Regions from separate parts of the Sphingobacterium sp. WOUb80 genome, predicted to be linked through region 2. Evidence: riboswitches for the same ligand, from Rfam matches in the RefSeq annotation. Region 2 holds a riboswitch; the other holds the start of a gene.
What was found. A riboswitch is a leader RNA that binds a small molecule or an ion and turns the genes downstream of it on or off. The one in region 2 is predicted to bind thiamine pyrophosphate.

Region 1: it holds a riboswitch for thiamine pyrophosphate, as region 2 does, so the genes downstream of both, thiS (sulfur carrier protein ThiS) here and thiM (hydroxyethylthiazole kinase) in region 2, are expected to answer to the same signal.

What each region holds. Positions count from the first base shown of each region.
Region 1 covers NZ_CP165617.1:2,421,972-2,425,397, reverse strand. The annotation lists gene thiC (phosphomethylpyrimidine synthase ThiC) at 1-1,424, opposite strand, end outside; gene thiS (sulfur carrier protein ThiS) at 1,471-1,677, opposite strand; TPP riboswitch at 1,737-1,832, opposite strand; gene AB1Z56_RS10195 (family 78 glycoside hydrolase catalytic domain) at 1,947-3,426, shown strand, end outside.
Region 2 covers NZ_CP165617.1:2,825,678-2,829,103, reverse strand. The annotation lists gene thiD (bifunctional hydroxymethylpyrimidine kinase/phosphomethylpyrimidine kinase) at 1-415, opposite strand, end outside; gene thiE (thiamine phosphate synthase) at 412-1,044, opposite strand; gene thiM (hydroxyethylthiazole kinase) at 1,034-1,837, opposite strand; TPP riboswitch at 1,921-2,013, opposite strand; gene AB1Z56_RS12025 (VanW family protein) at 2,097-2,939, opposite strand; gene AB1Z56_RS12020 (hypothetical protein) at 3,077-3,426, opposite strand, start outside.

The DNA.
Region 1 (3,426 bases), 400 kb from region 2:
ATTGCGCAGCCATACCAGCCGATCATGGCAGCTCCAATAGCTGAAGTGATGTGATCATAACCCGGGGCAATGTCAGTTGTTAAGGGGCCTAAGGTATAAAATGGTGCTTCGTCACAACATTCCAGTTGTTTGTCCATGTTTTCTTTGATCAATTGCATGGGAACATGGCCAGGGCCTTCGATCATCACTTGAACATCATGTTTCCAGGCGATTTTGGTAAGTTCACCCAATGTTTCGAGTTCAGCAAATTGAGCCGCATCATTCGCATCTGCGATAGCACCCGGACGAAGACCATCACCGAGAGAAAAAGCAACATCATATTGTTTCATAATCTCGCAGATCTCCTCAAAATGTGTATAGAGAAAGTTCTCTTTATGGTGAAAAAGACACCATTTAGCCATAATTGAACCGCCTCTGGAAACGATGCCGGTCACCCTGCTTGCCGTGAGGTGGATATAACGGAGCAACACGCCGGCATGTATTGTAAAATAAGAAACTCCCTGCTCGGCCTGTTCGATCAAGGTATCTCTGAATATGTCCCAAGTGAGATCTTCTGCTACACCTTTCACTTTTTCTAGGGCTTGATAGATCGGGACAGTACCGATTGGAACTGGAGAGTTGCGAATAATCCACTCGCGGGTTTCATGAATATTTTTGCCCGTGGAGAGGTCCATAATGGTATCGGCACCCCAGCGACAAGCCCAGACCGCTTTCTCAACCTCCTCATCGATACTCGAACTGACCGCGCTATTCCCAATATTTGCATTAATTTTTACCAAAAAATTACGTCCGATAATCATGGGTTCACTTTCAGGGTGATTGATATTATTAGGGATAATAGCTCGTCCTGCAGCAATTTCTTCGCGGACAAATTCAGCAGTGATGGCTTTTTTATGTGTTCTCGCACCAAAATTTTGCCCGGTATGCTGATGATCCATTCCTGGGGTACTGGCCGTTAACTGCTCGATGCGTTGGTTTTCGCGGATGGCAACGTATTCCATTTCCGGTGTGATGATACCTTTCTTTGCATAATGTAACTGTGTGACATTGCAATCAGCTTGGGCCACTTTCGGTTTATGACTATAGGCAAATCGAAGCTCATCTAAACTTGGGTCGGAGAGCCGCCGTTGGCCATATTCAGAAGTAATGGTAGCTAACTGCGTTACATCCTGACGGTCCAATATCCATTGCTCGCGGAGGCGAGGGAGACCTTTTCGGATATCGACAAGCATGGATTCATCTGTATATGGACCAGAGGTGTCATAAATAGTAACCGGAGGATTAATTTCTACTTGTCCATTACTTAATTTGGTGGGACTCAAAGAAATCTGACGCATAGCGACTTGAATTGGAAATATTTTTCCGGGTACAAAAATTTTCTTTGAATTTGGGAAAGGTGATTGTGTGATTGTTTCAGCTGCCATTTTTTACGGTGTTGATGTAAATTTTCGGTTGATTTTTTTGAAATAACTATCCGCCTTGAGATGCGGTAATCAAGATAATTTGATCATGGGCTTTAAGTTTTGTAGCTGGCCAGTCGTCCTTTGGAATAACTTGGTTATTGATCGCTACGGCCACGCCTTGCGTCATAGCAGATAATTCCAAAAGGACCAAGGCTTCAAGTGAAGGCGGTGCCGGGTCAAAAAATCGAATCTGATGGTTTATTGTAAGTTCCATTCCTTATTTTTTTTGGTAAAACTTTAGGAATGGCTACACGAAGACACAGTAATGCACCTTGTAGACAGCTCACTTTTCCCTACGCCAGTATGATCCGGATCAGGTTCTAAGGGTAAAATCTCAGCCTGCACGAGCAGACACCCCTAAAGTTGGGACTAAGATAGGGTTATTTTTGTGAAAGTACAGGATAATATGTAGGAAATATTTGATATATTAGTATTTTGAACAAGCTAAAACAATTTAACAACCACCAAGAACACCTCCTTTTGATGCGTAGAATTTTATTGACAACGATGTTGTACATGATGGCTGGCAATGCCCAAGCACAACCTAAAAATAACTGCAGCGCTGTTCAGCTAACCTGCGAACATCTCGTTAATCCATTGGGTATCGATGCCGTCAATCCAAGATTTAGCTGGCGACTTGATGACCCGCGGAATGGCGCTCGGCAAAGCGCCTATCAGCTGTTCGTTGGGCAGGATTCGCTGGCATTGATTAAAGAGGCGAAGGGTGTTTGGGACAGTGGGAAACAGCTCAGTTCAGCCATGCTGGTTCCATACAATGGCGCAAAGTTAACAGCCCGGACCAAATACTTTTGGAAGGTGAAGGTATGGGACAAAGAAGGTCTGTCAACAAGTTCAGCCATAGCGTCTTTTGAAACGGGGATGATGGGCAAAGACAATTGGGAAGGAAGATGGATCAGCGATGGTAAGGACATCCATGAGCGGAAAACCCCGTATTTTAGAAAAGTATTCACAACAAAGAAAAAAATTAAGTCGGCCCGTGCCTATATTGCTGTCGCCGGATTATATGAACTATCCATCAATGGTCAACGCGTGGGCGATCATCGGTTGGATCCGATGTATACCCGATTTGACCGCCGGACACTTTATCTCGTGGAAGATGTGACCGCGCAGCTTCAAAAAGGAGAGAATGCAATTGGAGTTATTCTAGGTAACGGTTGGTACAATCATCAGCCAATGGCTGTTTGGAACTTTGATAAAGCGCCATGGCGAGACCGTCCCGCATTCTGTCTGGATCTGCATATCGTTTATGCAGATGGTTCACAAGAGACGATTGTTTCTGATGAGCAGTGGAAAACCGCTTATGGGCCAACTGTTTACAATAACATCTATACAGGGGAGCATTACGATGCAAGACTAGAAATACCCAACTGGGATAAACCAAAATTTGATGACTCGGCATGGGGTGCAGTTCAATATAGAAATGCACCATCTGCCAACTTAGTTGCCCAGCAAACCGTACCGATCCGACTGCTGAAGTCATACCTGCCAAAGTCAATAAAGAAGATTGACTCGCAAACTTATGTCTTCGATATGGGGCAGAATATGGCCGGCATCACAAAAATAAAAGTCAAAGGATCAGCCGGAACAGTGCTGCGGATTAAACATGGTGAACGATTGCATGCAGATGGGCGTTTGGATCAGTCTAACATTGATGTCTATTACCGGGGTGATAAAGAGGCTGAACCTTTTCAGACGGATATCCTAACGCTGAGCGGACGAGATGATGAATTTATGGCAAAGTTCGGCTATAAGGGATTCCGTTATGTCGAAATTAGCAGCAACGTACCCATTGCGCTGGATAAATCAACTGTAACGGCCTATTTTATGCATAGTGATGTGCGGCCATTAGGAGAACTTAAAACTTCTTCTGATTTGGTAAATCGGTTATGGGATGCAACCAATCATGCTTATTTGTCCAATTTGATGGGCTACCCAACAGACT
Region 2 (3,426 bases):
TTGCCAAAGGAAAAAGAAGTTCGATGCAGGCCTGAACGGTATCATCGTGAATCAATTTGTGTCCGCTAGTCGAGACCATGACTGGATCAAATACGATAGGCCCTTTATATTCTTTTAAATAGGTGCTAATAAGCTCCACAAGTTCAATATTGTGTACCATCCCGATTTTGATTGCATTGGGATAGATATCGTCAAAAATGGCATCTAGTTGGTCTTGGACAGCTGCCATAGGGATCTCATAAATACGTCTTACACCTTGTGTGTTCTGAACAGGTAAGGCGGTTAAAACATTCATGGCATAACAACCTAATGCAGATATGGTTTTGGTATCTGCTTGTATGCCTGCTCCACCACTACCATCGAACCCTGCAATGCTGAGTACAGTCGGGACACTGTATTTTTTATCTTTTGTCATTTTAATAGTTCTTTTAGTTGTGCACTGGCAGCTCTGGGATCTTGACTTTGGCATATGGCCGAAACGACTGCAATGGAGTCTGCACCTGCGTTCCAAGTCTCTGCCGCAGTTTGAAAATTCATTCTTCCGATCGCGATCAATGGTTTTTCCGTCCTATTCCGAAGTTGTTTTAAACCCACAATTCCCCATTCAGTAATTGTATCCACTTTGGTTCTCGTTGAAAAAATGGGACTTACACCAAGGTGGTCGACGGCGTACATTTGTTGACTTTCCAGTTGCTGCATATCTTCTATAGACCAGCCTATGGTCAATTTATCGCCATATTTTTCTCGAATAGCGAGTGGCTGGAAATCATTTTGCCCCACATGTACTCCCCATGCTTCGATTTGGGCTGCGATTTCCACGGAATCATTGATCACGAGCGGAATACCATAATGATCGGTTAGTTTTTTTAAACGGATGGCTTTATCCAAAAATGTAGCTGGATCGTCAACTTTTTCGCGCAATTGTATAAGATCGACTCCACCTATGATGGCTTCTTCGGCAACATGGAGCCAATTTTGAGGATAACAGTCTCGCTCGGAAATTACCAAATACAGGGGGTAGGGGAAAAGTGGATTAATACGCATAACGTTTGATTTTGAGCTTTGATTTTAGACGTTCTGCATTGAGCTGATAGAGTTCATCATAGAGATTCAATTGCAGGGTGCCCGGGCCAGCTGCTGTTTGGGCAGCGAGTTCTCCCGCCAAGCTCAAAATGGACACACCGGCAACGGCTGCTTCAAAATATTGGTCTGTAACACCTAGAAATGCACCAATGAGTGCAGTAGCGCTGCAGCCTAGTCCGGTGACTTGCGTCATTAAAGGATGACCATTATAGACCTCAACACGGTGTTGTTCGGAGAGGATATAATCGATTGCTCCAGAAATGCAGATAATGGAGCCGGTCTGTTCCTGCAATAATTTGCCAAACCGGAGTGCATCTTTGCTATCTGTCGTACTGTCGACGCCTTTTGTGTTCGGTTGGTTGAAATTGTACAGCGTCATGATTTCTGATGCATTTCCACGAATAACGGTTGGTTTGAGATCCAGTAGATTGGATAATAAATCATTGCGGAATGCTGATATCCCAGCACCAACAGGATCAAGTACCCATGGCCGTCCGATGGTATTGGCATGTTCGGTAGCAACCAGCATAGCTTCGGCTGTATCTTCACTCAAGGTGCCGATATTAATGACCAGCGCTTGCGCAATATCGACAACTTCGCGCACTTCCAACGGGCTGTGTACCATCACAGGGGAGGCGCCTACAGCTAAAAGTGCATTGGCCGTATTGTTCATCACGACCAGGTTGGTGATGTTGTGGATAAGAGGTTTTTCAAGCCTCAGCTGCTCTAATAGTTTGATAATTGAATCTTCCATTCTTTTTGCTTGTCGTAAGATGTTTCCGTGCGGCTTTGACGGGAAGAAGAGAGATAGCCTGTGCAGTATAGAGGTTTGCTGTACAGTTGATGTTTGCTTTTCCCTACGTCGGTATAAACCGAATCAGGTTCAAAGGGACTATCTCAATTCTATACAGAATACCCCCAAAGCCATATCAAACTTAAACAAAAAAGTGGACTTTTTATATAAAAAAACGCAGAGCTGTTAGCTGACCAGGCTAGATGAATACATTGCTGTATTAAGATCCTGATTTTTGTTCAGTACGCATTTCGATATATTTTTCGGGAGTGTAGGTGACACGCGCAAAATTTTTGGTCAAAAGTTCTTTTTCTATAGTCTTCCCACCCTGAAATTTAAAAAACTTCTCGCGCCAGATCTCGTTTTTCCGAAAGAATTGATTGTCTATTTTCAGAAATTGATGTTCTTTTTCAAAGACATGGTATGCAAAATCCAGTTCTTGGTCTATTCGCAATTCGCCCTCTAAGCATTTCTCCGTAAACCATAGATTTATTTGGAAAGTGTATGGTGTATGGTTGGTGAACTGATAATCACGATAGTTATAAAACACCGTAGCACCACTGCCGAATGGTAATACACGGCCATCGTCTGGAAAAGGGTCAAAAGAATGATGATAACGTTCATTGACGGTAAGCGGACTATGGATTACAAGCCAATGAATGAGGTTGGATATTTGACAGATTCCGCCGCCAATACCCGCTCTCGCTTCACCGAAGGATAATTCCATGCCCGGCAAGTAGCCTTTTTTTGCAGTTGGCAGTCCAACGAGTTTACAGAAAGAAAAGGTTTCCGTCGGTCTGATGAGAATGCCGTTAATCTCCGCTGCAGCAATTTTCAGATTGGTAACTTTATTGATCTGCAATTGCATATTATTTTCGCCCAGTTTCTTCAATAATACAGACTGGTGTTTTTTGATACGGAAGGGAAGCTTTTCAGCTGATTTAGCTGCTGTATATTTTTTGTTATCACATAACCATAGGGCTTTCCTATGTATTCTTCTGGCCCATACCGCTAAAAAATAGAGTATTGGGTGATGTTGACTGATCAATTTTCGTTTTCTCAATTCGGCGTTTTATTATCCCTATCAAAATTAATGCTGAAATATTTTTTTTTCTACTTTTTACAGGATTTCATCGAATCTTTTTTTGTAAAAACCGGGATCTTGATTTCATCCGACAATAGCGGTTTTTCAGTGAGTGCTTACATCGTTCTTCTCGCCTGTCGGTATTTTGTCGTGAGTTGGCCATCCTTGTTATAAATCAAACTTTCATAGGCACAGTTGCCCAAATCTTTTACAATTGATTTTTGCTGTAAGACGCCCTCATAATAAAATTCATCAATTGTTTCGTTAACACGGTAAGATCGCTTGATCTCAGCTGTAAGCCTACCTGTTTGATCAAAGGTCTGGCGTTGTGAATATTCACTTATTTCCGGGTTGCTATACAGATAGTGGACACGGTTTTCTACCTGGTCATTTCTGCCGGAAATTTCCTCAACAATTCGATTTTGTTCATCATACTGATAAATGGTCCAGTCTATCCGTTGATATA